3 regions of the Propionimicrobium sp. BV2F7 genome follow, and region 1 is predicted to be linked to each of the others. Evidence: riboswitches for the same ligand, from Rfam matches in the RefSeq annotation. Region 1 holds a riboswitch; each other region holds the start of a gene.
What was found. Region 1 has a riboswitch for cobalamin ahead of cobI (precorrin-2 C(20)-methyltransferase). Riboswitches for the same ligand answer to the same signal wherever they lie in the genome.
Positions count from the first base shown of each region.

Region 2: linked by a shared signal. The riboswitch ahead of HMPREF1255_RS05895 (iron ABC transporter permease) and the one ahead of cobI (precorrin-2 C(20)-methyltransferase) in region 1 are both predicted to bind cobalamin.
Region 3: linked by a shared signal. The riboswitch ahead of HMPREF1255_RS07715 (anaerobic ribonucleoside triphosphate reductase) and the one ahead of cobI (precorrin-2 C(20)-methyltransferase) in region 1 are both predicted to bind cobalamin.

Region 1 covers NZ_AZIS01000005.1:51,164-60,931, forward strand. The annotation lists gene HMPREF1255_RS06705 (CbiX/SirB N-terminal domain-containing protein) at 1-322, opposite strand, end outside; gene cobJ (precorrin-3B C(17)-methyltransferase) at 338-2,116, opposite strand; gene cbiE (precorrin-6y C5,15-methyltransferase (decarboxylating) subunit CbiE) at 2,125-2,784, opposite strand; gene cobM (precorrin-4 C(11)-methyltransferase) at 2,809-3,624, opposite strand; gene cobI (precorrin-2 C(20)-methyltransferase) at 3,621-4,355, opposite strand; cobalamin riboswitch at 4,397-4,525, opposite strand; gene malQ (4-alpha-glucanotransferase) at 4,620-6,551, opposite strand; gene HMPREF1255_RS06735 (NAD(P)-binding protein) at 6,901-8,544, shown strand; gene nifJ (pyruvate:ferredoxin (flavodoxin) oxidoreductase) at 8,629-9,768, shown strand, end outside.
Region 2 covers NZ_AZIS01000004.1:334,357-344,124, forward strand. The annotation lists gene HMPREF1255_RS05885 (NAD(P)H-quinone oxidoreductase) at 1-607, shown strand, start outside; gene argG (argininosuccinate synthase) at 933-2,351, shown strand; cobalamin riboswitch at 2,432-2,561, shown strand; gene HMPREF1255_RS05895 (iron ABC transporter permease) at 2,663-3,649, shown strand; gene HMPREF1255_RS05900 (ABC transporter substrate-binding protein) at 3,682-4,665, shown strand; gene HMPREF1255_RS05905 (ABC transporter ATP-binding protein) at 4,666-5,433, shown strand; gene HMPREF1255_RS05910 (trans-aconitate 2-methyltransferase) at 5,434-6,189, shown strand; gene dhaK (dihydroxyacetone kinase subunit DhaK) at 6,423-7,409, shown strand; gene dhaL (dihydroxyacetone kinase subunit DhaL) at 7,420-8,031, shown strand; gene ptsP (phosphoenolpyruvate--protein phosphotransferase) at 8,042-9,768, shown strand, end outside.
Region 3 covers NZ_AZIS01000005.1:281,371-291,138, reverse strand. The annotation lists gene HMPREF1255_RS07730 (ATP-binding cassette domain-containing protein) at 1-2,247, opposite strand, end outside; gene HMPREF1255_RS07725 (ECF transporter S component) at 2,222-2,824, opposite strand; gene nrdG (anaerobic ribonucleoside-triphosphate reductase activating protein) at 2,880-3,404, opposite strand; gene HMPREF1255_RS07715 (anaerobic ribonucleoside triphosphate reductase) at 3,413-5,755, opposite strand; cobalamin riboswitch at 5,789-6,002, opposite strand; gene typA (translational GTPase TypA) at 6,176-8,035, opposite strand; gene HMPREF1255_RS07705 (FAD-dependent oxidoreductase) at 8,147-9,592, opposite strand; gene HMPREF1255_RS07700 (histidine phosphatase family protein) at 9,657-9,768, opposite strand, start outside.

The sequences.
Region 1 (9,768 bases):
TCGGATCCGGCCCAAGATGCGGCGCATAAGTGACGCGCGAACCGGCCACGGTCTCGATGCCAGCACCGAAGCCCTCAGGAATGTCCTCCTCGACGTGGCTGCCGGTGCCGATCATCAGCGGAACGACGACAGCGGACTTGTCGGCGTCGGTTTCGAGCGCATCGGTAACGGCTTCGGCGATGGTCGGCTCGTCCAGCTCGACGTAGCAATCAAGAACGCGGACGTCCGGCAGCATCCTGCGGACGCGGTCGATCAGCGCGCGGCACTGCTGCTGGCCCTCTTCGATTCGAGTTCCGTGAGCTGCAATTACTAGTGCAGTCATAGTTCTTCCCTTCGGTTATTTGGTTTCTTCTTCGAGCCACTTGTAATCGCGTGGCGTGACAACAACTTCCTTGTTTCGTCCCGTCTTGACCAGTCGGGTGGTTGACGACCCGACGAGCACGATGGAGCGCATGTCCACCCACTCGGGGTCGAAGTCTGCCAGCGTCGCCACGCGGTAGTTTTCGCCGGGCCGGGTTGCGTTCTGCACGACGGCGACGGGCGTGGTTTCGGGCCGGTTCCAGCCCAGGATTTCGAGCGCGCGCGGCAGGTGCTCGACTCGCTTATGGCTACGGGGGTTATACAGCGCGACGACGAAGTCGCCCTCGGAGGCCGCCTTGAGTCGCTTCTCGATGTTGTCCCACGACGTGTGCAGGTCGGAAAGCGAGAGGGTGACGTGGTCGTGGCCGAGGAACGCGCCCAGAATCGACGATGCCGCCAGCTCAGCGGTTACGCCGGGCACGACGCTAACGTCGATGCCCTCGGTACCCAACTCGAGGGTGGGGGAGGCCATAGCGTAGATCGCCGGGTCGCCGGAGCAGACGATGGAAACTTCGCGTCCCTCGCGTGCTTTCTCGATGGCCATAGCGATGCGTGCTTCTTCACTGCCCATGCCGGTTGAGATGACGTCGGTGCCGGGGCGAAGCATGTGGCGGATCTGCGCGACATACGGACGGTAACCCACGACGACCGCGCTGGCGCGAAGCGTGTTCTTGGCGCGCGGGGTCAGCAGGTCGTCTGCACCGGGGCCGAGGCCGACGACGCTCAGGCGTCCCATCGGCTTGAGCCTGGCCACCGCGACGGTGACGTTCGGGGTCTTCTGCTTGTCGATGATCAGCTCGGAGCCGGCGACGTGGCTGGGCAGGTAGGACAGCGCGGAGGCCTCCGAAACCGAGCCGGTGCCGACCGCCTCGAGCGCGTGCTGCGACTGATTCGGCGTCTCGACCTTGGCTAGCTCGTCGGCGCTGAACGTGACGAACGGCACGCCCAGCTCGGCCGCGAAATCGATGAAGCCCTGCTCGTCGTCTTTGGCGTCGACGCTGGTCAGCGCGGTGACTGAAGACAGTGAAAGGTTGTTTTCTTCAAGAACTCGGGTGGCTAGCTCGCGGATCTCGGCGACGTCGGTGCCTCGGTTGCAGCCCATGCCAAGCACCAGCGACTTCGGGTGGATCGCCACGGTCGGCAGATCGTCGGGGACCTGGTTGGAATCGGTAACCAAAATGCGGAACTTGGCCGGTGCAACGGGCAGCTCCTTGACGTGGGTGCCGCGACGCTCGACGCGTGGAACGCCAGGCTCGTTGACGTTCTCGGGCAGCGCGGGTAGCGGCCAGCCGCCCCGGACCAGCTCGACCGGCTCACCGTCCAACATGCCACGGGTGACGCCGGCGAGATCGCCAGTGGTGGCCCAGCCGAGCGTGTCCAGTCCGGGGATGTCCCTGCCATCGGTTGCGGTGGTGACGGTTGCGACCGCGCCGATGCCCTCGGCGATCTTGCGGGCCAGCTCGTTCGCCCCGCCCACGTGTCCGCCGACCAGCGGAATAGCGAATTTCCCGGCCTCGTCAACCACGACGACGGCCGGATCAGTCTTCTTGCTCTTCAGCAGATCGGCGATCAGCCTGGTGGTCGCGCCGAGCGCCAGATGGCTGATGATCAGATCGCATTCTTCCCAAGCAGTGCGCAGACCTTCGCCGGACTTGCCGAAGTAGTGCTTGGTTTCGCCTAGTACCTCGTCGAGTTGGGCAGCCCGGGCCTGCGCTGCGGGCGAGGTGGCTACCTGGCCAATGATTTTGTCGCTCAATTGTTCTCCTAGATCTGCGGTACGGCGTCGAAGCCACCGACGATGGGGTGTTGTTCGCCGAGAGCTTCTGGCTCATCGGGGTGGTGGTCGAGCACCAGGACGACGTTCGGCGAGGTGATGTCAGTGACCATTCGGGCCTCCGCCTCGTTCATGACGCGGATTTGTTCATCGGCGTTGCCAAGCTTCTCGGCCAGCACGTAGGTCTTGCCCAAGCCCGCGGTGGCCTCGACGATCTGTGGCAGTGTGTTCTTCGGGTCGGTCAGAATGCCGACCTTCGGGTGCCGCCGGCAGGCGTCGAAGGCGGGCACCGGGTCGTTGCCGTGTGCGGAAACCAGCAAGGCGTCGTCCCACGGCAGCCCGACGGCAGCGAAAGCCATCTGCAGGCTGGTGACGACCGGCACAACCCGGACCTTTAGGCCGGCGGCACGGATGCGTCGCACGACTCCGTAAAACAGCGGGTCGCCGGAAGCAACCACGACGATCTTTCGGTTGAGGTCCTTCTTCATCTCGTCGATCGCCGGGGCGATGCGTCCGAGCACGACGCGCTTGTCCTCTTCGACGCCTAGCGCGTCCAGGTGACGCCTACCGCCCACCACCAGGTCGGCGTCTGCGGCGTCCCTACGAAGCTCTTCGGAGGGCTCGGCGATGAATCCGTAAACGGTAATCATGTGTTGTCCTTTCGCGCGGCGGGCTCAGAGCGCCTCTGCGCCCTTATCGCGCAGATCCGCTGCGGCCTTCGGGTCCGCAGGGCGGTATTCGTGTCTGAAACCGGGGTGGTAGAGGTGCGAGCGTTTAACCATGCGCTCCTCACTGAGGGCGGGGCCAACCAAAATGACCGTGTGCTTCCACAGCTTGTGGGCCTTCATAGTCGACTCGAGCTCGGAAAGCTTGCAGCGAACCATGAACTGGTCGGGCCAGGTGACCTGGTAGCCGATAATCACCGGGGTATCCTCGGGGTAGCCGCCGGCCAGTAACTCCTCCTGGAGTTGTTTCGAACGTGCTGCCGAAAGGTAAAGCGCCATCGTCGTGCCGTGCGAGGCGAAGTCGCGGACATTTTCCTTCGGCGGCATCGGGGTGCGGCCACCCTCCAGACGGGTCAGGATAAGCGACTGCGAAACCTCGGGCAGGGTGATCTCGACGTCGCTCATCGCCGCAGCAGCAGAAAACGCGGATACGCCCGGGATAGTCTCGTAGGGCACGCCCATCTCGTCGAGAACCTGGCGCTGCTCTGCGGTTGCGCCATATATGGAGGGGTCTCCGGTGTGAACGCGAGCAACCAGAATACCCTCGTCGCGAGCGCGCTCGTAGTAGGGGAGTATGTCCTCCAGGGACGCGGAGGCCGAATCAATCAGCTCTGCGCCCTCCTTGTGGCGGGCGACGACCTCGGGGTTAACCAGCGACGACGCCCAAATGATGATGTCCGCGTTCGCGATGGTCTCGGCGCCGCGCACCGTGATCAAGTCGGGGGCACCCGGGCCCGCACCGACGAAAACTACCTTGCCAGTCACAGTCGTTCTCCTAGTCCGTTGCGCTTCGGCGGCCACAAAACGCTGGTGAAGTACGGCGCCTCATCCAGCTCGCTGACCAATGAAATTTCTTCTTCGGGCAGCCCAACATTGCTGCCGACGACGGCGTCCTCGCCCACCTCGTTCAGGTGCTCTTTCAGCGCGGCGAAGTGGCGTCCGGCCTTGTAAACCACGCAGGTGTCGGCCACCTCGGAAACCTCGACGAGCTGGTCGATGCCTTTCTTCAGCGGCACGAGCGCCAGCACTTCGTCGCCCTCGCAAAGCGGGGTCTTCGAGGCGGCCGCGAGCGCCTGCATCGCCGTGATGCCGGGGATGACCTCCACCTCAACCTCTATCTTCTCGCGCACGCTGGCAACAAGATAGCTGAACGTGGAATACACAGAAGGGTCGCCGATGGTCGCGAAACCGATCTGCTTGGCGCCCGCCTCGAACTGTTCGATGGCCACGGCCGCGGACGTCTGCCAGTTGGTCATTCTGCGGGTGGTGACGCCTGTTGGGTCTTTCATCGTGAACGGCACGCGCACGATCTTCTCGGCCATCTCGGGGGAAGCAGCCGTGATGATGGTCTCCGCGCGCCCGGCATTGCTGCCGCTAGCTTCGGTGGATGGCACAAGAATGACGTCGCAATTGCGCAGCGCCTTCAATGCTTTGACAGTAATTAAATCGGGATCCCCCGGGCCGACGCCAATGCCAAGTAGCCGTGGAAAATTCACTAAATCTCCTAGCCACCCTAACCTCGAGGGTGTTTCGCTGTGGGGACGATCGGCTTGGCGACCGGGCTAACTGCGCGCCGCGCGCAGATACCGTTGCGGGACAGCGCCGGGTTCTCACCGGCTTCGCAAGCGTCTCGTCGTCGACTCGTGTCGACTCCGTCAAGCCTAGCGCGATATCCCAACCACTCCCAACCTTATGAAGAGTTAATTTGGGGCAAAAAGTATCGGGCCGCAAGAATCTTGCGGCCCGATACTTTTTCTAACTTATTTATCTAGCTTGCGTCCCTGCTCGATGACGCTGACCAGCTCGTCGGCAAGCGACGACGTCATGATGTCGTCCACCGGGCGGGGCAGCGCGATGCGCCAGTTCGGGTACTGGTCGATGGTGCCGGGCATATTCGGACGCTCCTTGACGCTGGCAGCATCGTCCAGGTTGAGCAGGACGACTCGGCTCGGTGCGTCGCGCAGCATCCGGTAGCGCTCGATGATCATCGACTGGACGTCGTCGCGGGTGATCTGGTTGAGCGGCTTCGTCGGGTCGACGTGAGCCATCTCGCATAGCACCTGGCGGGTGCTCTCGACCTGCGCCCAGTCTGCGCTCTTGCCGATGCGCTTCAGCTCGGAGACGTCGAAACCGGTTGCTAGGCCGGCGACCGTCACTTGGTCGTGTGTGGAGCTGGTGCCCACTCCCAGGGTCGGGAACTCGCGAACCGGGGTGCGCATTGCGGAGCGGTTACCCAGCATGCCGATTTCTTCCATCGTCTCGCGCACGCCGCCCGCTACGGTGCCCATGTCCTCGCCAACAACCCAGCTGTTCTGGCGGTAGCATTCCAGCCTGATGATGGCAAGCATGGCGTCCACCGGGTAGTGGATGTAGACGCCGTCGGCCGCGCTGCCGGAAACCGGCACCCAGTAGAGGCGCCAGAGCTGCATGACGTGGTCGATGCGCATCGCGCCGGCGTCGCGCAGGGTGGCGCGAACCATATCGATGAACGGCTTGAAATCCACCTCCGCGAGCTTCTGCGGGTTGAACGGCGGCAAGCCCCAGCGCTGACCCTCGATGTTGTGGCTATCCGGGGGAGCGCCGATCTCGAAGTCGAACTCGAGGATGTCCTGATTGATCCAGGCGTCTTGGGAGGCCGAGTCGGAACCAACGGCCAGGTCCGCGATGACGTCTACACCCTCGCGGCAAGCGGCAGCGTACTGGACGTGGGCAACCCACTGCATCCAGCTGTGGAAATCGATGAGGTCGGAGTTCTCGTTGACGAATTCGGCAACCGCGTCGGAGGAAATATTCTGGTATTCCTTCGGCCATTTGCGCCAGTCGGTGCCGTACTTTTCGGCGATGGCGGACCAGGTGGAGAAGTCGGAAAGCTTCTTGCCCCACTGCTCGAACCAGGCGTCTCGCTCGATGTTCGGGTCGTTTCGGACGGCCTTCCAGATGCGCAGCAGCGCCTCGCGCTTCAGCTTCCAGACGGCTGCACGGTCGATCATGCGTTCCTTGTTTAGCTTGCAGCCTGCCTCCGCGAGGTCGGTCAGGTCTACATGCTCGGCGCCGAGGACGTCGCCCGGTGCGATGTGTAGGACGTTCAGGAAGATCCTGGACGCGGGCGAGTATGGCGATGCCTGCGGGTGCTCGGTCGGGCCGATGGCGTGGACTGGCGAGACCTGCACGCAGCTCGCGCCCTGCATGGCGGCGATGCGGCAGATCAGCGCGAGGTCGCGGAAATCACCGATGCCCCAAGAAGAGCGGGAGCGTGCCGAATAAAGCTGAATCTGCCAACCCCAACTACGCTGTGGGGTCTGAATTTTTTCAGGCGTGCAGATGACGAAGCGGCGGACGCCGGCGTCGTTGTAAAGAATGTGGTATCCGGGCATGTCCACCAGGCCTTCGGCACGGTAGTGATGCCCGTTCTCTAGGATTAGCGTTCCATAGAGTTCTGGGTGGTAGCGACCCGGGCTGCATACCAGCGGGCCGTTTTCGTTGTCTAGCGGTACGGAAGTATCAAACCTGTTTGCGACTAGCTCTAACGTCTTTGTTGGTGTCTTGATCCAATCGCCTTTGGTATTCACGTAACCGCTGGTTACTCCATATCGGCCTACGCGAGACATGATCTCGCCGCGGTGCGCGTCGTCTGCGCTGGTGGCGCTATGCGATATGCCGCGGGTTTCGTGGTCTGATGAAATGTTATTCACGTGGCGATCCTACATGAATACCTGTTTGAGCTTGGCCATAGTTCAGATCAGTTCTGGCAACTTCACCTATATGTGTGCAAGTCATCGTCGGAATTGTTGCCTATGGCGAATGAATGATTGCAGACAATTGCTTGTTAGATGATTACATAACCGAAATATAGGAAATGAATCCGTTTTGTTTATAGGTTCACTAGACCTAAGTAATAGTTTTCCCTTGCTGCAACTGCTACTCAAGTTATATTTTCTGTCTGTCTAGCGGTGTACTCTGAATCTGCTGGATGACCCTCGCATCGCACCTGCAAAAGTGCCTAACAAGGGGGTTTCAGAAGAAGTTTTAGAGCGGAGCAAAATGAGTGAACTTGCAAACGAGGTGACGCAGCGCACAGACGTGACTGCGGTTCCAGACCTGGCTTTGGGCACGTCGAAAATCGGCCCAGTTCGCACGCAGATCCCGATTTACGTAGACCTGCTGCCACCTTGTAACAATGCCTGCCCCGCCGGCGAGAACATCCAAGAGTGGCTGCGCCTTATTAAAGAAGGTAAAGAAGAGGCCGCGTGGCGCCAGCTGGTGCGCGACAACCCCTTCCCGGCCATTCACGGACGCGTTTGCTACCACCCCTGCGAAACCGCGTGCAACCGTGCAGACCTCGATTCTTCGGTCTCTATCCATTCCGTCGAGCGCTATCTGGGAGACCTGGCCATCGAGCGTGGCTGGACGTTCCAGAAGCCTGTGACGCACACGGGTAAGCGAGTGATGGTCGTCGGTGCCGGCCCATCCGGTCTTTCGGCCGCCTACCACCTGGCCAGGCTCGGCCACGAGGTCGAGATTTTCGACTCCGGTGAGAAGGTCGGTGGCATGATGCGTTACGGCATCCCGGCCTACCGTCTGCCTCGCGAGATTGTCGACGCCGAAGTCGAGCGCCTCAAGAACCTGGGCATCAAGATCCACCTGAACCACACCGTAACGGACCTGCAGGCCGAGCAGAGCGCGGGCAACTTCGACGCGTCGTTTATCGCGGTAGGTGCTCACCTGTCCAAGCGCGTCGATATTCCGAGCATGGATGCGGAAAAGATGGTGGACGCCGTCGACTTCCTGCGTGATGTGGCCAGTGGCGAGAAACCCAGGATCGGTCGCCGGGTCGCTGTTTATGGTGGCGGTAACACCGCAATGGACGCTGCCCGTACCGCCCGTCGCATGGGCGCTGAAGAGGCCGTCATCATCTACCGACGCAACGAAGAGCACATGCCTGCTCACCGCGAGGAGCTCGAGGAGGCCGAACGCGAGGGCGTCCAGGTGCACTGGTTGCGAACCATCAGCGAGGTGGCCGACGACGTCATGGTCGAGGTCATGGAGCTCGACGAGGACGGCCGCCCGCACGGCACCGGCAAATTTGAGAAGCTGCCCGCGGACACCGTCATCATGGCGCTCGGACAGGTTTCCGACACTGCGTTCCTGCACAACATCGACGGCCTCGACTTCGACGGCGACACCCTAAAGGTGAACCCCGTCACGCTGATGACCTCCGTGCCCGGCATCTTCGCCGGTGGCGACGCCGTCCCAAGTCAGCGAACCGTCACTGTTGGCACCGGCCACGGCAAGAAGGCCGCCAAGATGATCGACGCCTGGCTGAAGAACGAAGACCGCTACGTCAAGGTGAAGCACCCCGTCGTCGAATTCGATGACCTGCACCTGTGGTATTTCGGTGACCACCCGCGCACCATTCAGCCCGAGCTTGGCACCAAAGAACGCATGGGCTTCGGTGAGGTCGTCGGCAGCCTGACCGAGGAGCAGGCGCACTTCGAGGCCCGCCGCTGCCTTTCTTGCGGTAACTGCTTCGAGTGTGACGGCTGCCTCGGTTCCTGCCCCGAAGACGCCGTCATCAAGCTCGGCAAGGGTCACCGTTACCGCTTTGACTACGACAAATGTACTGGCTGCGCAACCTGCTACGAGCAGTGCCCGGTGCACGCCATCGAGATGATTCCGGAGAATTAAATGAGCGTAAAAAATTCTATTGGCCAAGAAGACCCGGACACCGGCCAGCCGGAGGTTGCCAGCGCGAACACCGATTACGTCATCATGGACGGCAACACCGCCACCGCTGACGTAGCGTTCCGCATCAACGAGCTCTGCTCCATCTACCCGATTACGCCTAGCTCGCCGATGGCAGAGCTGGCCGACGAGTGGTCGGCCAAGGACCGACCAAACATCTGGGGCCAGGTGCCGCACGTCATGGAGATGCAGTCCGAGGGCGGCGCCGCAGGTGCCTACCACGGCGCACTGCAGGCTGGCGCCATGGCTACGACGTTCACCGCGTCGCAGGGTCTGCTGCTGATGATCCCGAACATGTACAAGATCGCCGGCGAGCTGACATCAACCGTTATGCACGTAGCCGCGCGTTCGCTGGCGGCCCAGGGCCTGTCGATCTTCGGCGATCACCAAGACGTCATGGCCGTGCGCCAAACCGGTTGGGCGATGCTGGCCTCCAACTCGGTTCAGGAGTGCCACGACAATGCGCTGATCGCGCAGGCTGCCGCAATGCGTTCTCGCGTGCCGTTCCTGCACTTCTTCGACGGCTTCCGCACTAGCCACGAGCTGAACACCTGCATCAAGTTGAGTGACGAGCAGCTCGCCAAGCTGATCACCGACGACCTGGTGCGCGAACACCGCTCCCGTGCGTTGAGCCCGGCGCACCCATTTATTAGGGGCACCGCGCAGAACGGTGACGTTTACTTCCAGGGCCGCGAAGCGTCCAACAAGTACTACATCGAAGCCGCGAAGATCGTCCAGGAGGTAATGGACGAGTTCGCCGAGATGACCGGACGCCAGTACCACCTGGTCGACTACATTGGCGATCCGAACGCCGAAGAGGTCGTCGTCATCATGGGTTCCGGCTCAGAAGTAGTGGAGCAGGCGGTCCAACGCCTCAACGAGTCCGGCCGCAAGACCGGCATGCTGATCGTGCGCTTGTTCCGTCCGTTCCCGAGCGAGCAAATCGTCGAAAAGCTGCCGAAGAGCGTCCGCAAAGTTGCCGTTCTCGACCGCACCAAGGAGCCCGGCTCCGAGGGCGAGCCGCTGTTTTTGGACGTCAACACCGCGCTTTCTCAAGCTGTCAGTGCGGGCGAGCGTGACCAGATGCCGCGCGTCATCGGCGGCCGCTACGGCTTGTCCAGCAAGGACTTCACCCCGGCAATGGCCGTCGGCATCTTCGACGAGCTG
Region 2 (9,768 bases), on a different contig from region 1:
CACTGTGCTGAGCAACTTGGAGCGCGTCCACCTGCGCAAAGGCGAGACGTTCTTGGTGCACGGCGGCGCAGGCGGCATCGGCGCGTTCGCAATCCAGTACGCAAAGTACATGGGCGTGCGCGTCATCACGACGGCGTCCGAAGCGAAGCTGGACTACTGCCGCGAGTTGGGCGCAGACGTCGTCATCGACTACAACACGGACTGGCCCGAGCGCGTCAAGAACGCGACCGACGGCAAGGGCGTGGACGTGATCCTGGACATCATTGGCGCTAAATATCTGCAGCCGAATGTCGATTGCCTGGCTCAGGATGGGCGCATGGTGATCATCGGCATGCAGAAGGGCGTCAAGGGTGAGCTAAACATCGGCAAGCTGCTCAACAAGCGCGGCACCATCACGGCGACGAGCTTGCGGTTCCGTCCGACTGAGCAGAAGTCAGAAATCGCCCAGGCTGTTCGCGAAAAGATTTGGCCGCTTTACGAGGATGAGACTCTCTCGTTGCCTGATATTACCGTTTTCCCGATGGAGAATGCGGCTGAGGCTCACGAGATGCTCGACTCTGGCCAGTTGATGGGCAAGATCGTTTTGGCAGTCGACCAGCCTCGATAATTATTTCTATTAGTTGCCGGCCGGCGTCCGTTTGGGCGTCGGCCGGTTTTCATCTAGTCACACCGCGACAAGACGTGGCTGCTGGATTAGTAAGTTTGCAATCTAAACGCGTTTCCCCTTGCTGGAGAGACGAATTTCATCCTGCTGCCGAATTTTATGCCTTAGCGACCACATTTTGTCACGCACTTGCGAGATTAAATTCCACATCTATATAAGCGGCGAATCAGCACTCCCCCGTTCGAGGCGAGTTGGTCACTATCGCAACTATCGAAAGTTTATTCGGTCAATGTGGAAATTATTACTTTAGCGCGTTAAGCTAGCGGGCGTGTCTAAAGTATTAACTTCTTTGCCCGCAGGCGAGCGCGTTGGCATCGCCTTCTCAGGTGGCCTCGATACGTCGGTAGCAGTGGCTTGGATGCGTGAAAAGGGCGCAATTCCCTGCACTTACACTGCAGACATCGGCCAGTACGACGAGCCAGATATCGAGTCGGTTCCCGGCCGTGCCCTGCAGTACGGCGCCGAGCTTTCGCGCCTGGTCGACTGCAAGGAATCGCTGGTCGATCAGGGCCTGATGGCTCTGCAGTGTGGCGCGTTCAACGTCACCAGCGCCGGCCGCCCGTACTTCAACACCACTCCAATCGGCCGCGCAGTCACCGGAACGCTGCTGGTTCGCGCCATGGCCGAAGACGACGTAAACATTTGGGGCGACGGCTCCACCTACAAAGGCAACGACATCGAGCGTTTCTACCGCTACGGCCTACTCGCTAACCCGCAGCTGCGCATCTACAAGCCTTGGCTGGACGAGGACTTCGTCTCCGAGCTTGGCGGCCGCGACGAGATGAGCGTTTGGCTGACCAAGCGCGATCTGCCCTACCGCGACTCGAAGGAGAAGGCCTACTCCACCGACGCAAACATTTGGGGCGCGACCCACGAGGCCAAGACCCTCGAGCTGCTGGATGCATCCCTGGAGGACGTCGAACCGATCATGGGCGTCAAATTCTGGGATCCGGACGTCCAGATCGACACCGAGGACGTCACCATCGAGTTTGTCGAGGGCTTCCCTGTTGCCATCAACGGCGAGCACTTCGATTCGCGCGTTGACCTGGTGCTTAAGGCAAACGAGATCGGCGGCCGCCATGGCCTGGGCATGAGCGACCAGATCGAGAACCGCATCATCGAGGCGAAGAGCCGCGGCATCTACGAGGCACCGGGCATGGCGCTGCTGTGGATCGCCTACGAGCGCCTGATTAATGCGATTCACAACGAGGACACGCTGGCCAACTACCACGCTGAGGGCCAGAAGCTCGGGCGCAAGCTTTACGAGGGCCGCTGGATGGATCCGCAGTCGCTGATGACGCGCGATTCCATCGCCCGCTGGGTTGCTGCAGTCGTCACCGGCGAGGTGGTCATCAGGCTGCGGCGCGGCTGGGACTACTCCATCATGGACACCCGCGGCCCGGGTTTCAGCTATCACCCGGATCGTCTGTCGATGGAACGCGTTGAGGACGCCGCCTTCGGCCCGACGGACCGCATCGGCCAGCTCACCATGCGCAACCTGGACATCGCGGATTCGCGCAGCAAGCTGGAAACCTACGCTTCGCAGGGTCAGATCACCGCTGGCGCGACTCAGGATCTGCTCGGCGAGCTGCAGCCTGGACGCGCAGGCGAGATCGCGAACCGCGGCATCGATTCCACCGAGGGCGAGGTTCTCGACCGCGCCGCGATGGACTCTGGCCACGACTAACGGCACATAAACTAAGAAAATCCCGCAGACGCCTAATGCCTGCGGGATTTTCTTTGCAATTTTTAATACGGATGTCCATTTTCACATATTGCTGATAGGTTCTATGTAGTTAGCCACAGGGGAATTCTGGTTTGTATCCAGAACTGTCGCGCAACGGTGAAGTCGCTTAGCGAACAAGTCCGAAAACCTGGGCTGTCGAATATTTTTGTACGCCGCGCAAGACGGCTTGAACAGAAAGAAGATTCGTGAGCGATACAGCCACCGCAAAGACACTCGAGCTTTACGGCAAGACGAGGCGCCGCCAACGGCTGATTCTCTTCGCTTTGCTGGCTGCAGTCCTCGTTTTGCCATTGGTTACGATCGCTATTGGCCCGGCCGCCGTGTCCGTCGGCGACGTCATCGGCGTCATCAAAAGTCACATCCCAAGTCTGGACGTCGACATCACGTGGAGCCAGAACGTGGATGCAATCGTCTGGAAGACCCGTCTACCTAGAATCATCTCGGGCTTGGCTATTGGTGCGATCCTGGGCATTGCAGGTGCCGTGATGCAGGCTGTGGTGCGCAACCCCCTGGCCGAACCGTACGTGTTAGGCGTCAGCTCGGGTGCCTCGACGGGCGCTGCTGCAATGATAATTCTGTTCGGGTCTATCGCTTCTTGGTCGGTTGGCTTGGCCGCATTCGCGGGCGCGCTGGCGGCAACGCTGTTTCTGCTTCTGGTGACGGGAAATTCCGGATCGTCTCTGCGATTGATTCTCGCCGGCCTAGCGGCCAACTTCGGCTTCCAGGCTCTAACCAACTTCATCATCTTCTCTTCGGGCACGCCGGAGGCAACTCAAGCCGTCATGTTCTGGATGCTTGGCTCGCTTGCCCGCGCTAACTGGTCGCAGGCGGTTCCACTGATTGTTACGGCCCTCATTTTCTCAGTTGTCGTGGCGCTTTTCGGCCCAGTTCTCGACGCCCTGTCCAGCGGAGATCGCACGGCCCAATCGGTTGGCATCGAGCCAACCAAGGCGAGGCTGGCGATCCTGATTCCCGTCTCTGCCGTAATCGGCATCGCTGTGGCATCATCGGGCGCGATAGGTTTCGTCGGCCTAATTATTCCGCACGTGATGCGCTCGATCGTCGGCTCTTCGCACAGAGTTTTGACGCTTGGCTGCGCCCTTGCGGGAGCATTCTTCTTGGTTATCGCCGACACGTTCGCGCGCATAGCTTTCGCCCCGATTGAAATGCCGATCGGGGTAATCACCGGCATGGTTGGCGTGCCATTCATCGTCTTGCTGGTTAGGCGAATGAAGTAACCAGCGACAACAAAAAGAAAAGGAGTAAACGAATGAAGAAGTTCGTTTGTGCACTGGCCGCATTGGCCTTAGCCGTCCCGCTAGCTTCTTGCGGACAGTCAGCCGCAGACAAGAAAGCTGCAGAAAGTTCGTCGGCACCCGAAAAAATCCAGGTCAAAAGCTGCGACGAAACCCTGACCTTAGACAAGGCTCCCGAGCGCGTGTTAATGATCTCAGACGTCAACTCATCGATCCTCGATGAGCTAGGCGTGCTAGATAAAGTAGTTTTCCGCGCTGGTGATGACCGCATTAAAAACGTTCGCCCAGAGCTTAAGAAAAAGCTGGATAAGATCGAATCAGCTGAGTCCGGGAAACTCGGTACCGGTGGTTCTACGGTAGCAACTGAAACCGTCCTGGACATGAACGTCGATCTGGTTATTGGCTACGACAAAGCTGTCGACAGAAAGGCCTTGGCAGAAGCAGGTGTCCCGCTCTATTCACCAGATTCCTACTGCCCCAATTACAAGCTAGATCACGCAGATTTTGGCCTTGTAGATAACGAAATCGAAAAGATGGGAAAGATATTCCAAGTAGAGAAAAAGGCTGAGGAAGTTAAGAAAAATTCTGAAGCCCAGATCCAAAAAATCAAACCTTCCTCGGAAGTTAAAGGGGCTAAGGCCGTCGCTGTCTTCGTTACGCCAGGGTCAGATAAGTTATCGGCTTTCAATTCATCTTCGATGGTGCAGCCGATCTTCGAAGCTAATGGCATCGAAAACGCTTACGCCGATGGCCCGAAGAGGGTATTCCCAATTTCAATGGAGGATCTACTTGCCAAAAATCCTGATTACATTGTCGTCTTGTCACTGAATCCCGACGAAAATGAAGCGTTAAACACGTTCGCCAGTTTCCCGGGTTCAGAAGACCTGAAAGCAAGTCAAGAAGGTCAGGTAGTGTTCCTGCCATTCGCTCTGACCGATCCGCCATCCACCCTTTCGGTTGACGGCGCCGTCGAACTGGCCAACAGGCTGCAAAAATAAATGCTTAAAGCAACTGATATCCGTGTCTGTCGGGGCGATCGGGTGGTCGTCGATGGCGTCAACCTGAGCGCCTCGGCAGGCAAGGTGCTCGGCATTGTCGGGCCAAACGGCTCGGGCAAGTCCAGCATGTTGTTTTCGCTGTTTCGCGCGCTGGAACTTGCCGGTGGTCGCGTCGAGGTGGACGGCGACGACATCGCGAAAATGAAGCGTCGCCAGATCGCCGAAAAAATTTCGGTGGTGGCCCAAGAGCGCGAGGATACGCTCGCGCTTTCGGTTTACGACTACGTAATGCTTGGCCGACTGGCTGGCTCGTCGCTGCCGAGCTACGGCAATAACGCCGATCAAGAAATCGTGGCCAGGGCGCTTTCTAGGGTTTCGATCACCGAGTTGAGTCAGCGAATGGTGACGCAACTTTCTGGAGGCGAGCGCCAACGCGTCGCCATTGCGCGAGCAATCGCTCAGAAATCCGACTATCTTCTCTTAGACGAGCCAACCAACCACCTGGATTTGCACTACCAGTTCGAGCTACTCGACCTAGTGAAATCGCTGGACTGCACGACGATCATCGTGTTGCACGACCTAAATCTGGCCGCGCAGTGCTGTGACGAGATTTTGATGCTGTGCGATGGGAAGATCGTGGCAAGCGGACCCCCATGTGAAGTCTTGACTAAAGAAATAATTACCCCCGTCTACAGCATCGATGTCGACGTCATAACGCACTATGGCCTACCGCACCTCATTTTTTCTCGAAGAGAAGGGCAAAATTAAGTGGGTCCCGAAGAACTACTAGCAGCCTGGCACGACCAGCAGAAAGCATTCATCGAATTCCGTGACCTGCGCACCCGCACCATGATCGATGTGCTGCGCAACGTTCGTGCTGAAAAGGGCGCACCTATCAAGGTGCTGGACTTGGCTTGCGGGCCAGGCAGCCTGGGCACTGCTGTCATGCAGGCGATTCCCGATTCGAGTGTCGTCGCGGTAGACCGAGACCCAGTGCTGCTGCGGTTGGGCCGCGAAACCAATAAGTTCGACAAGATGCAGTTCATCGACGAAGATATTGCTTCCCCGAATCTGCCTGACTCGGTGGGCACGGATTTTGACGGTGTGATCAGCGCAACGGCACTGCACTGGCTGAATCCCGATCAGCTAGCAGCCCTCTATCTGCGCCTTGGGAAAATGATGAACCCGGGTGCAGTATTCATGAACTGCGACCATCTGTTTTACGATGCCGTCACTCAGCCTTATCTGCGCAAAACTGCAGAAGACATCCGCAATAGTTTCCAAAACGAATTCCTTGCAGAAGGCGCACTAACCTGGGATGCCTGGTGGAAGACTGCCCTAGAAATGCCTGACTGGCAAGAAGAGGCAAAGCTGTGGCACGAGCGCTGGGCCGACGATAGGCCGTCAATCAAGGTTAATGTGGATTTCCATCTAAGCGCGCTGCAAGCCGCTGGCTTTGTGGAGACCGCACAGATCTACCAGTGGTTTGACGACCGCATCATCTTTGGCCGCATCAGCGCCTAATTTTTGCTGCCCGCTGCAGTTTTCACGCCTCGCCAATCGTGGCTAGACAAGGCCGCCCCCGAGCTGTTTTTTTGCAAGTTCGGGGGCGGTTTTTGTGCCCGCGCAAAATTGTAAAAAAGTTCCAAGACCACGGTCGTATTTGGCTCCTAATCGGCCATTTTTGTCGGAGTTTGCCGATACCGTAGGTCATACGATCAATAACGGGCAGTGTTGCCCGAGTTAGGGGTTGAAAAATGAAGAAATTTATCAACGATCCGGACGCTGTGGTCGCTGAATCTCTGAAGGGGATGGCCCTGGCTCATCCCGAGCTGAAGATAGACCTGGAACACCACATCGTTTACCGAGCTGAGAAGAAGCAGGGCAAGGTTGCCATCGTCTCAGGTGGCGGTTCCGGCCACGAGCCGCTGCACGGCGGGTTCGTCGGCAAGGGCATGTTGGACGCTGCGGTCTGCGGCGAAGTTTTCACCTCCCCCACTCCCGACCAGGTTGCCGAGGCAATCAAGAACGTCGATTCCGGCGAGGGCGTGCTGCTGCTCATCAAGAACTACACCGGCGACGTCATGAACTTCGAGATGGCCGGCGAACTGGCCGCGATGGAGGACATCAATGTGGAGTCCGTCGTCATCAACGATGACGTGGCGGTTGAGGATTCGTCGTTCACGGCAGGACGCCGAGGCGTCGGCCTAACGGTGCTGGTGGAGAAGATCGTGGGCGCCGCCGCTGAGGAGGGCAAGTCACTGGAGGAGCTTAAGAAGCTGGCCGAGGACGTCGTCGCCAACGGCCGTTCGTTCGGTGTCGCGCTGACCAGCTGCACCGTGCCGAGCGTCGGACACCCGATGTTCGATCTGCCAGAGGACGAGATCGAAATGGGCGTGGGTATTCACGGCGAGCCCGGCCGAGAGCGCGTCAAGATGGCGTCGGCCAAGGAGATCTCTAAGACCGTCGTCGACGCGATCTGCGACGATCTCGATTTCACTTCTGGCCCGGTCATAGCGATGGTTAACGGCATGGGCGCCACCCCGCTGATGGAGCTTTACTTGCTCTACGGCGAAATGGAGCAGGCGCTCGAGGCCCGCAGCGTGAAGATCGAGCGCAGCCTGGTTGGCGACTACATCACGTCACTGGACATGGCCGGCTGCTCGCTGACTTTGCTAAGGGCCGACGAGGACATGCTGGCCTACTGGGACGCACCGGTGAGAACCCCGGGGCTGGTTCGTTAAGGAGAATCTGATGGCATTTAGCGTTGAAAATCTAGTATCTGCTTTCAAGGCCTTCACCGAGGAGATCGGAAAGAATCGCGAACACTTGACCGATCTGGACGCAAAAATCGGTGACGGCGATCACGGCTCCAACATGGCGAGGGGCACTAAGGCAGCGCTCGAGAAACTGGAGGCCGCCGAGCCGAAGACCTACGCGGAATTCGGCAAAACGGTTGGGATGGGTCTGGTCTCTAGCGTGGGTGGCGCTTCCGGGCCGCTTTACGGAACGTTTTTCCTGCGTTTCGGTGCGGCCGGGGGCAACGCCGAAGAACTCGACCTGGCAGGTTTCGCTAAGGCATTCCGTGCCGGCGTCGAGGGCGTGGTGGCCAGAGGTAAGGCGCAGGCGGGCGACAAGACCATGCTCGACGCCTTGTTCCCCGCGGCCGAAGCGCTAGATGCCGGAAGCGACCTAGATTCTGCGCTGAAGAAGGCAAAGGAGGCCGCGCAAGCCGGCCGCGACGCCACCGAGCCGATGGTTGCGCACAAGGGTCGCGCGTCGTACCTGGGCGAGCGTTCCGCAGGAACTATCGACCCGGGCTCGGCGTCCGCCACGATGCTCGTCTCGGCCCTAGCTTCCGCATAAGCGAGGAACCATGATCGGAATTGTCGCCGTTTCGCATTCGCCGAAGCTGGCCGAGGCAGCCAAGGAACTGGCTTTGCAGATGACGGGCCAGAACCCGCCGAATATTCAGTTGGCAGCCGGCACTGCCTCCGGCGAGTTCGGCACGGACGCCATGGCCGTCGCCGAATCCATCGGGGCCGCCGATTCCGGCGAGGGCGTGGTGATAATTTCCGATATAGGTTCGGCGGTGCTCTCCGCCGAAATGGCGTGCGAGTTCGTTTTCGACGTCGAGGTTCGGGTGGTGGCTGCACCGTTCGTTGAGGGCCTGCTCGCCGCAGCGGTGGCTGCTTCGGGTGGCAAGAGTCTGGACGAGGTTGTTTCCGCCGCCCGCTCCGCGCTCAACGGCAAGATCGAGCAGTTGGCCGATGAACCTGCGGAGCAAAAACCGGCGGAGAAGGCAGAGGAGGCCGACGCACGCACTAGCGTGAAGCTAATAAATCTGATGGGTCTGCACGCGCGGCCCGCCGCCGCGCTGGCTAGGCTCGTCAACGATCTGGGTTCCTACATCAAAATCTCCACCGCCACGGGACGCAGCGCCGACACGGATAGCCCGCTATCCATTGCCGGGCTCGGCACAGTGGGCGGCGACGAGATCTCCATCGAGGGTTTCGGAGAGGACGCGGCCGCCGACGTCGAGCGGGTGCGCGAACTTTTAGCATCCGGTTTCGGAGAGGTCGCCGAGCCTGCGTCCGAAAGTGAAACCAACGCTCCCCAGACTGCCGGCATCAGCGCAGGAAGGGTTGTCGGCCCAGTCGCGACGATGGCAGTCACGAACAAGCCGCCCGCCCAAGGGGAAAAAGTTCCCGAAGCCCAACGCCAGGGCGAGCTGCAGAGGGCGTTGGACTCGCTCGAACAGACCGCCGAGCAGCTGAATCAGCAGGCGAAAACCGCCGACCCCACCGCTAAGGACATCCTGCAGGCAACCGCCCAGTTGGTCTGTGACGGTGCCGTCCGATCTCGCGTGTCCCAACTGATCAACGATTCCGGCGCGACCGCCGAGCAAGCGGTCTGGGACGCGTTCAGTGAGGTCGTCATTCGCTTCGATTCTGCTGGCGGCAAGCTCGCAGAGCGGGCCTGTGACGTCCGCGATATCCGGGCGCGCGTAGTCGCCCGTTTGGAGGGACGGGAGCTAGCCGGAATTCCGACAAGCGACAAGCCGTTCATCCTGGTGGCACGCGATTTAGCACCCGCCGACGCCGCGCAGATCGACCCGAAAACCTGCCTAGGCCTTGTCCTAGGCGAGTGCGGGCCAACCTCCCACACCGCCATTCTTGCTCGCGCTCTCGGCATTCCTGCCGTCATGAACAGTGGCTACGCCGAGCTACACGACGGCCAGCGTGTCCTCATCGACGGCTCGACGGGCGATCTGGTGGTTGAGCCAACCGATGAACAAGCCGAAGGCGCCCGCACAGCGCCCGAGACGTCCGCTTCTGTAGATTTTTCCGGCCCCGGCGCCACCGCGGACGGCATCCCTATCACTCTTGCCGCAAACATCGGCTGGCCGCAGGACGTGCCAGTGGCGTTGGCTAACAACGCTGAGGGCTCCGGACTGTTCAGGACGGAATTTTGTTTCCTAAACCGCTCGGACGCCCCTGGCGTCTCCGAGCAGGAGGCCCAATACGCGCAGGTTCTTCGCGGTTTCGAGGACAAGAAGGTGGTCATTCGTACGCTTGACGCGGGCTCCGACAAGCCGCTGCC
Region 3 (9,768 bases), 230 kb from region 1:
AGCCACAACTACCCAATCGACGAGCCGCCATGGCACGTCGATTAACTCAGTTCGCTTTCGATAGGCGCCAAAGCCACGAGAATCCATCGACAGCGCCACCCGCTCGCCGTGCTGAACCGCAAGAATCGCCAGCGGCAAGAAAGAACCGAACCATCTGAGCGCGGGAGCCAACGGTCCTGCCTTGTCACCCACCCCGCGAAGCGCTTTCGCGGTTCTAATCAAGGCGAAATCCTCGCTAAAGCGGGTGACGAAGGCCACCGCAGCAGTGCCCGCCGAAGTTATTCGATACGGCACTTTGAATGTCGTGCTCATCGTCACCAGCAGTTCCTCCGGCTGGCTGGCCATGCCGGATAGGAAAATCAGCGAAAGCAACGCTCCGATGCCGCTGCCGGCGGTTAGTGCGTCGCCGGGGTCCTGCATTTTCGAGATGTTTTCCAGCACGTCTGCCCGCGAGAAAACCCAAAACAGAAATCCGGTGGCCGCCCAAGGCGCCAAGACGCCGATTAATGTGCGCATTCGCTGCGCCCTAGCTGCAAACATCAGCACAGTTTCCAGGCATAACAAAGTCAGATTCAGCGAGGCCTGTTTGACTACGAAGATCGTCACCATCAGCGGCAGCAGCGCGAAGAACAGCGTCAGCGGATTCAAAGCACTAAACAGCCCGCGACGATTCTCTCGCCCATTATGCCTAGGCTCGGCCGGCTGACTTTGCCTAGCTGGCAGGGCAATCAGGTGGCTGCAGTTATCCAACGCCAACTCGATGTCGTGAGTGGCCATCAAGACAGTGTGCCCCTGAGCGCAAAGTTGGCCAATGAAGTCCATCAGTTCACAGGTGTTGTCCCAATCTTGGCCAAACGTCGGCTCGTCTAGGACGATGATAGCCCGCTGCTCGGCCACCATCGTCGCAACCGAAAGTCTGCGCTGTTGGCCACCAGAAAGCGTCAACGGGTGTTGCTGACTGACCGCCTCCAGATGAAAGCGAGCAAGCAGATCTTCGACGGTTTGCGCATCGGCCCCGCCAACCGCCAGCTCTTTCTCGACGGTTGCCGCCACCATTTGATGTTCGGGGTTTTGGAACACGTAGCCGATGCCATGTTTGCCTTTGCGCAGACGCGAACCCTCCAACTGTGCTTGCCCGTCGAAGCTGAGCAGCCCGGCAAGCGCTGAGAGCAGAGAAGTTTTGCCTGCGCCGTTTTGCCCAAGCAGCCCGACAAATTCACCACCCGCCAACCGCGCTCTGATGGCAGGCGAACGTCCGGGAACCGCGAAGTCTTTCAGTTCCAGTTGCGGCTGGCCCTTCGGGCAGTTGTCGATTTCTTCGACCAACCTCCAGCCCGATGTTTCCTTGCGCCAGTAGCGCACCTGAGAGCCACAAACTTGCTCCAACCCTGGCAGCTCAATTTCGGCTTCCTGGCAGGTCAAGGCTTGAGTATTGCCTGCCCGCACCGCCCGCGGTAACCAGATGCCGGCCTGTTCGAGCTGGGTGGTGTGCTGATAAAAAACCTGCCTGGGTGGGCCAGCGGCAATGACTGCGCCCTCGGCATCAAGGGCAATTACCTGATCGACGATCGGCAGAATCGGGTCTAGATCGTGGTCTATCACCACCACGCCAGTGCCGGCAGCCACCAGCTGGCTGATTAGCTGATAAAACTGTTGACGTCCAAGCGCATCAATGTTTGAAGTTGGTTCATCTAAGACCAGCAGCTTAGGACTCATCGCCAACACAACGGCGATCGCCAGCCGCTGACGTTGCCCACCCGAAAGCGTCCAGGGGTCGGCCCAAAGGTAATCCGTCAGCCCAACCTTTTCGGCCGCATCGCGAACCCTCGTTTCAATTTCACAGCCGGGTAAACAAAGATTTTGTAGCGCGAAGGCGATGTCGTCGTGGACGCTTCTAGTGATGATGGCAGCATCCGGATTCTGACCGACATATGCCACCCGCTCGGCAATGAACTGGACGCTCGCGTCGGCGATCTCGACACCCTGCAGTTTGACGCTACCGCGATATTCGCTCGGCAGGCAGTGTGGCACCAGGCCGCAAATCGTGCGCACCAATGTAGTTTTGCCACATCCCGATGGCCCGACCACCGCGCTGACTTGGCCGGCTAAATTGCTCAGGCCAACCTCATCAAGCACCCAACGTTCCTGCCCCAAATAATGCGCCGATAGACCCTCGACACTTAGCTGAACGTCGCAAACTCCAGCGGTGCCCACCAGCGACTCAGGCACGGTTAGCCACGCCGACACCGGCCCGGTTAAGCAATTTGGTGATACCGATTGTCGCCAGGCCGCCCAGTAAGGCCGAAACAATGGACGTAACCACAATTAAGGAGTTCATTTTTGCGCTTGTAATGGAACTAAGCAGCGCCAGGTACATCATTCCATTCAGGGTGCCGAAAAGGCCAGCGCAGATCATGAACATCCAGTTGTTCCACCTTTTGTAGAGCGTAAAGGCCAAAGGCAACTCGATGAATGCGCCGCCGATCAGATTACCTATCACGGCGGACGGGCCGGCCGGAGTGGTGAAAATCGATATCACGCCCATGATCAACGAAGCCACCATCGTCGCACCTGGGCGCCGCACAACCGTCGAGGGCAGCAGATACGGAATCACCCAAAGGCCCATCATGGAGCAGCCGATCCAAACGGATTTAGGGGATGCTCCGAACGCTGGGGCGATGTAGTTCAAGGGGATAAGCAGTATCAATCCGACGACGGAAAGCGCCGCCACCATCATCAGGTTTCGGGTGCCCAAAACCGAATTCGCTAGCCCCTTACGCGCGGATGTGTGGACGGTCTCGCCGGCCTTTTGGTCTTGCGCCACTCTGCACTCCTAAGTTAAAAAGAAAACGATTCTCAACTAAGGGTACCCTTGGTGCTTAATTTTGTGAATAGCTTTCGATATTCGTTTTAGCGCATTCCACTGCCACGCCGGCCAATAGTGTTGCTGGCACATCAATCAGTCGCTGATTGGTGGAGCCGCGCCAAGGAAGGCTCAACGTTCTCTTAGCTAGAACGAAAGGGCCATCCACCAACACGTCGAGAGCATTCAGCCATGCGAGGATATCGGGTTGTGTGCGTGAGCGTTCGAGCAGCCGCTCGATTCGGTATCCCGAGTAAGACCACACGCTCATGCCCCTAGACTTTGCGGCTTTAGCTAGCAGTGCGCAAGCACCGGCCTGCAGGCTGGGTTCTCCACCTGAGAGCGTCAGACCGGTCAGCATCGGATTTGCGAACATATCCGCGCAAATCTGCTCAACGTCTAACTCTTTGCCACCGTTGTTGTCCCAAGTCGCCGGGTTGTGGCACCCCTTGCAAGCAAGCGGGCAACCCTGAGTGAACACCACGTAGCGCAGGCCGGGCCCGTCCACGATGGAATCACTCAAGGTGCCCGCGACCCTGATCTTGACCACTAGATCAGGGGGCTTCTTGAGCCGTGCTTGACGCGGTCTGCTTCTTCGGCGCGCTTGGCGTCGTTGAAGCGGTCGAGGGTGCCAACTAGATATCCGGTGATACGGCGGATGCGGTCAAACGGCTTATCGGGAGTTTCGTGACGGCCACAGTTCGGACACTCATCATCGATGCATCCGGTGAACTCGCAAACCGGGTCGCGGTCGACCGGGTGGTTGATGGCCCCGTAGCCAATTCCAGACGCATACATCTGCCTTACGACGGCCTCAAATGCACTGAGGTTCTTGGTTGGGTCGCCGTCAAGCTCGATGTAGGAGATGTGCCCGCCGTTGGTCAGCTCGTGGTAGGGAGCCTCGAGGCGGATTTTGTCGAAGGCGCTGATGTTGAATGCCACCGGAATGTGGAACGAGTTGGTGTAGTAGTCCTTGTCGGTGACGCCCTCGATGTCGCCGTAGCGCTCCTTATCCATGCGGACGAAGCGCCCTGACAGCCCCTCGGCGGGAGTGGCAATCAACGAGAAATTGAGCCGGTATTTCTCTGCGGCTTCGTCCGTGCGACGACGCATCTGGCGGACGATCTCCAGCCCCAGCGCCTGGGCCTTCTCCGACTGGCCGTGATGCTCGCCGATCAGCGCTATCAGGGTCTCGGCCAAGCCGATGAAGCCGATGGCTAAGGTGCCGTGCTTTAGCACTTCCGCCACTTGATCCTTCCAATCGAGCTTCTCAGAGTCGATCCAGACGCCCTGCCCCATCAGGAACGGGAAGTTGCAGACTCGACGCTTGCTTTGGATGGCTAGTCGCTCGAGTAGCTGGTCGATGACCAGATCGATTTCGGAATCTAGGCTCTTGAAGAACTCGGAGATAGATCCCCTAGCTTCGATCGCCAGTCTCGGCAGGTTGATCGACGTGAAGGACAAGTTGCCACGTCCGTGAGTGATCTCGCGTGTGGGGTCGGCGACGTTGCCCATGACGCGCGTACGGCAGCCCATGTATGCGACCTCGGTTTCCGGGTGGCCGAGCTTGTAGTACTGCCGGTTGAAGGGCGAGTCCAGGAACGAGAAGTTCGGGAACAGCCTCTTGGCGCTGACCCTGCAGGCCAGCTGGAAGAGGTCGTAATTCGGGTCGCCGGGGTTCAGGTTTACGCCCTCTGCGACACGGAAAATCTGGATCGGGAAGATCGCGGTTTCGCCGTGGCCCAGCCCTGCCTCCGTCGCCAGCAGCAGCTGCTGCATGACGAGCCTGCCCTCCGCGCTGACGTCCGTTCCGAAGTTGATTGAAGAGAACGGAGTCTGCGCCCCCGCACGGGAATTCATAGTGTTCAGGTTGTGCAGGAAGGCTTCCATGGCCTGATAGGTGGCACGACGAGTCTCGGTTTCGGCCTCTTTAAGAGCGAATTTCTGCACCTTGACAACGGTCTTTAACTCGATTCCGAGTGCCTCCGAGAGCTCTTCGGCCTCTTGCTTCAAAACGTCGTCGGTGGCAGAAAGCCTTGCGCGCAGCTCGACATCACCTAGTTTTTCGGCGGCTTCTTCGGCACCGAAAAGCCTGAACGCCTTCGCGAGGTTCGAGCGGTAGATGGAATTGAAGGTCATGCGCACGCCATCGGCCATGTCGTAGTCGAAGTTCGGCACCGCCTGGCCGCCATGCTGATCGTTCTGGTTGGACTGGATCGCAATACAGGCCAGCGAGGCGTAAGAGGTGATCGACTTGGGCTCACGGATGACGCCGTGGCCAGTTGAGAAGCCACCCTTGAACAGATCGCGAAGGCTGATCTGGCAGCAGGTCATGGTCAGCGTCAGGAAGTCTAGGTCGTGAATGTGAATATCGCCTGCGACATGAGCCGCGGCGTGATCAGGGTTAAGCACCCGAAGGATGTTGAACTGCTTGGCCGATTCGGAACCATACTGGAGCATGGTGCCCATTGCGGAATTTGCGTCGACGTTGGCATTCTCGCGCTGAGCATCCGATATCTCGGCGCCGAAGGTGATTTTGTCGAACGACTGCATCAGGCGGTTTTGCGCCTCCCGGGCGCGAGTGCGCTCGTTGCGGTAAAGAATGTAGGCCTTCGCGGTGTGAGGATAGCCGTAGCGCATCAGGGTGTCCTCGACGATGTTCTGCACATCCTCGACGCTCGGGGTGCTCAGCTCGCGACGCTGCAACTCTGCGAGCACTCCGAACGAAACCTGATGTGCGTGCTGCTTGGGGTTGTCTTGATCCGTGGCGGCGAATGCCTTGGTCAGCGCGTCGATGACCTTGCCTAGATCGAAATCGACGACCCTGCCATCGCGCTTGTGAATAGAAATTGGGGTAATGACGTGCGTGTGCGCGCGCGTTTCAACCGACATGCTTTCTCCTCGAAGCTCGGATTAAATCGCAAAACCTCTTTGCGATATGCCGGCAGGTATTCGGACTTAAGGGCTAAAACCTACTTAGCGCGCTTCCCAGCCTTTTTCAGCCAGTGCTTCTGTTCGCCGTTCGTTCCCTATTACCGCTGCGGGACAGCTCCGGATTCTCACCGGATTCCCTCTTGCGTCACCCCAAAACCACTGCATCTAGTGGCCACTGTGGTGAACCAGCACTAGATAAGGTACTCCTGATCTTGTGCCATATCCACCCGGACACACCATCGAACCGGTTAAACGAAAAGATTCTTGCGTCCGCCGAATGGGCCAAAATAGTCGATGCGCGTTCGTGCGGAGTGGGCAAATTAATAAAGATGTGGGCCACGCCCGAAAGCATGACCCACACGTTTAGAGTTTATTCGATTAAGAGTTCTTAGCTCGGTTGCGGGCCTTCGCGCGGTCGCGAGCGTCCAGCAGAACCTTGCGGACGCGAACAACGTCCGGGGTGACCTCTAGGCACTCGTCGGCAGCACAATACTCCAGCGACTGCTCCAGGCTCATCCTGCGTGGCGGAATCAACCGCTCAAGCTCGTCGCCGGTGGCCGAACGCATGTTGGTCAAATGCTTTTCCTTGGTGGGGTTGACATCCATGTCGTCGGGACGAGAGTTCTCGCCGACAACCATGCCCTCGTAGGTGTCGTCGCCCGGAGCAACAAACAGAGTGCCGCGCTCTTGCAGGTTGAACAATGCATAGCTATTGACGGTGCCCTGCCTGTCAGCAACCAGCGACCCGGTCTGACGGGTGCGCAGCGTGCCAACCCAAGGCGTGTAGCCCTCGAAGACGTGGTTCATAATGCCGGTGCCTCGAGTGTTAGTCAGGAACTCAGTGCGGAAACCGAGCATGCCACGGCTAGGCACTACGTATTCCAGGCGAACCCAGCCGGAACCGTTGTTCGACATCTTCTCGAGCTGCCCCTTGCGCTGACCAAGCAGCTCGGTGACTGCTCCAAGGTGCTCTTCGGGGATGTCGATGGTCAGGCGCTCGGTCGGCTCCTGAGTTACTCCGTCAATCTCCTGGGTGACGACCTGCGGCTTACCGACGGTAAGCTCGAAGCCTTCGCGCCTCATCATCTCCACCAAGACGGCGAGCTGCAGCTCACCACGGCCCTGAACCTCCCAGGTGTCTGGGCGCTCGGTGAGCAGAACACGGATGGATACGTTACCGATGAGCTCGGCGTCGAGCCTGTTCTTAACCAGACGAGCCGTCAGCTGAGTACCGGAACGCCCGGCAAGCGGCGAGGTGTTGATACCGATGGTCATTGAAATCGAAGGCTCGTCGACGTGGATAAGCGGCAAAGCAACCGGGTTCTCCGGGTCGGCGAGAGTTTCACCGATGGTGATCTCGTCGATGCCAGCGACTGCGATGATGTCGCCAGGGCCTGCCTTCTCTACGGAGACGCGCTCCAGACCATCGGTCATCAGGAGCTCGGAAAGTTTAACGTTCTTGACCGAGCCGTCACGACGGATCCAGGCGACCGTCTGGCCTCGGGTGATTTCACCTGCGACGATGCGGCAAAGCGCTAGGCGGCCAAGGTACGGCGAGGAATCGAGGTTTGTTACGTGGGCCTGCAGGCTCGCGCCTTCCTCGTAGGTCGGAGCAGGGATGGTGTCCATGATCACCTTGAACAGCGGCTCGAGCGTGTTACTGTCGGGCAGTTCACCGTCTGCGGGACGGTTCAAAGATGCCTTACCGGCCTTGGCGGAGGCGTAGACGACCGGGAAGTCGAGACCCGTCTCGTCGTCGTCAGCGATTAGGTCTAGGAACAGCTCGTAGGTTTCCTCCTCAACGGCCTCGATGCGGGCGTCAGGACGATCCACCTTGTTGATAACAACGATGATCGGCAGCTTCTTTTCCAGTGCCTTGCTGAGCACGAAGCGAGTCTGCGGCAGCGGGCCCTCCGATGCGTCGACGAGTAGCAGAACGCCGTCAACCATCTCTAGGCCGCGCTCAACCTCGCCGCCGAAGTCAGCGTGACCGGGGGTATCGATGATGTTGATGACCGCCTCGGCGCCGCCAACGTTGTGACGTATTGCGGTGTTCTTAGCGAGAATGGTGATGCCCTTTTCGCGCTCAAGATCCATCGAATCCATCACCCGTGTGGCAACATCCGCGCCCTCTCGGAAAACACCAGACTGCCAAAGCATGGCGTCAACGAGCGTAGTTTTGCCATGGTCGACGTGTGCGACGATAGCGATGTTACGTAGATCTTCACGTACTGGCATCAGTCTCCTTTAAGTTAAACCTCAAAAAGTGTACGCCCCGCAGGCCCGCTCGCTAAATACGGTTGACACCACCACTTTCATAACTCGCCCTAAAGGACGCAATAGTCCTGCCTAGGCGTTTAGTTTTTCGGCTTCTTCTGCGACGCCGAGCAGCGCATTTTCCACGACCTCGACGGGCGCCGGGTGCGGCCAGAACTGCCTGTCCGCTGCCTCCCTGGCGCTAAGACCGGCCACCATTGCGGAAATAATCGGCTGCAGCAGAGAAGTCGCCTGCGGGCCGACGATGTGCGCGCCGAGCAACGTGCCATCCGGCTTGGCCAGGATCTTGGCGAAGTGACCCTCGTCATTCATTGCCCAGCCCCAAGCCGTGTCGGAGAACTTCTGAGTGAATACCGCGTAGGGACCGATTTCCTTGGCCTCTTGCTCTGTAAGGCCAATGCTGCCGACCTCCGGAGTGATGTAGATGCCCATCGGCACAACGTCTTGATTGCGCGGGCCGGGCCTATCCTCAACCTTCAGCTCGTCGCCAGCGAGCTTAGCCTTGATGTCTGCGAGAACGACTCGAGCCTGCACGTTAGCGAGGTGCTTGAGCATGTGCGTGTTGCAGATATCGCCTATTGCCCAAATATGGTCTGCGCTGGTGCGCTGCAACTCGTCGGTAATAATCAGACCGGAATCGTCCAGCTCCACGCCAGCTTTCTCCACGTCCAAAACATCTGCGTTGGGCACGCGACCGATGACCGAAAGCACGATGTCCGCCTGATAGGTGTACTCGATGCCAGAAGAGTCCTTGGCCGTGACCACCACCCCGCCCTCGGGAGCCGCATCCACGCTCTGATAGCTCTGATTCAGCCTAACGGCAACGCGCTCGCTCAGCGCATCGGTGACGGCCTTGGCAATATCCTCATCCATCTTGCGAAGAAGAGTGCCGCTGCGGTTAATCACCGTGACCGTCGAACCCAATGCGGAGAAGATGTGGGCAAACTCGACGGCCTCGGTACCGCCGCCCAGAATCACCAAGCGCTCCGGCACCTCCTCAATGCGCATGACGGATTCACTGGTGTGGACGAACGGCTGCAGATCACGCTCGTTGAAGCCCGGCTTATCCGTCTGCCTAGGACGAGAGCCCGCAGCGATTACGAACCTATCGGCAGTTATGATTTCGTCGCCAACCTGGAGCGTGTGCTCGTCGAGGAAATGCGCGTAGTCGCGGAAAACCTGCACGTTTTCGCGGCTCAGCTGCCACTCAAGACCGCCATCAGAGATGGCATCCGTGCGGTTGAAAGTGCGCTTGCGAAGAGCATCGAAATCGATGCCTTGCGAGGTTAAGGAGACATTCATTCGTTCCGCGTCCGGCACCTGAGCGACGCTAGACGCAGGAATGGAGAGCATCTTCGAAGGGATGCAACCGGCATTCAAACATGTGCCGCCGAAAGCTTGGGTAGGGCCCGTGCCCGGATCGATCAGAGCCGTCTGCCAGCGCTCGGTAACCTCGGGCGGCATCACCGCAAGCCCGGATCCCGAACCAATTACACAAAGATCGAAGTGCTCACTCATGGTTCAATCATGACAGATGCCACCGACAAAAAATGAGCGCGTGTTCCAACGCCACGCCAAACCGTTATTTCCCGGAAGAAAATGCCCGGTTCGCATCGGCCCCTAACAGGTGCTTCGCCGGCTCCAGGTATCCAATACCCAGCAGCTCATCGTCACGGAACGCAAACGTCGTGACG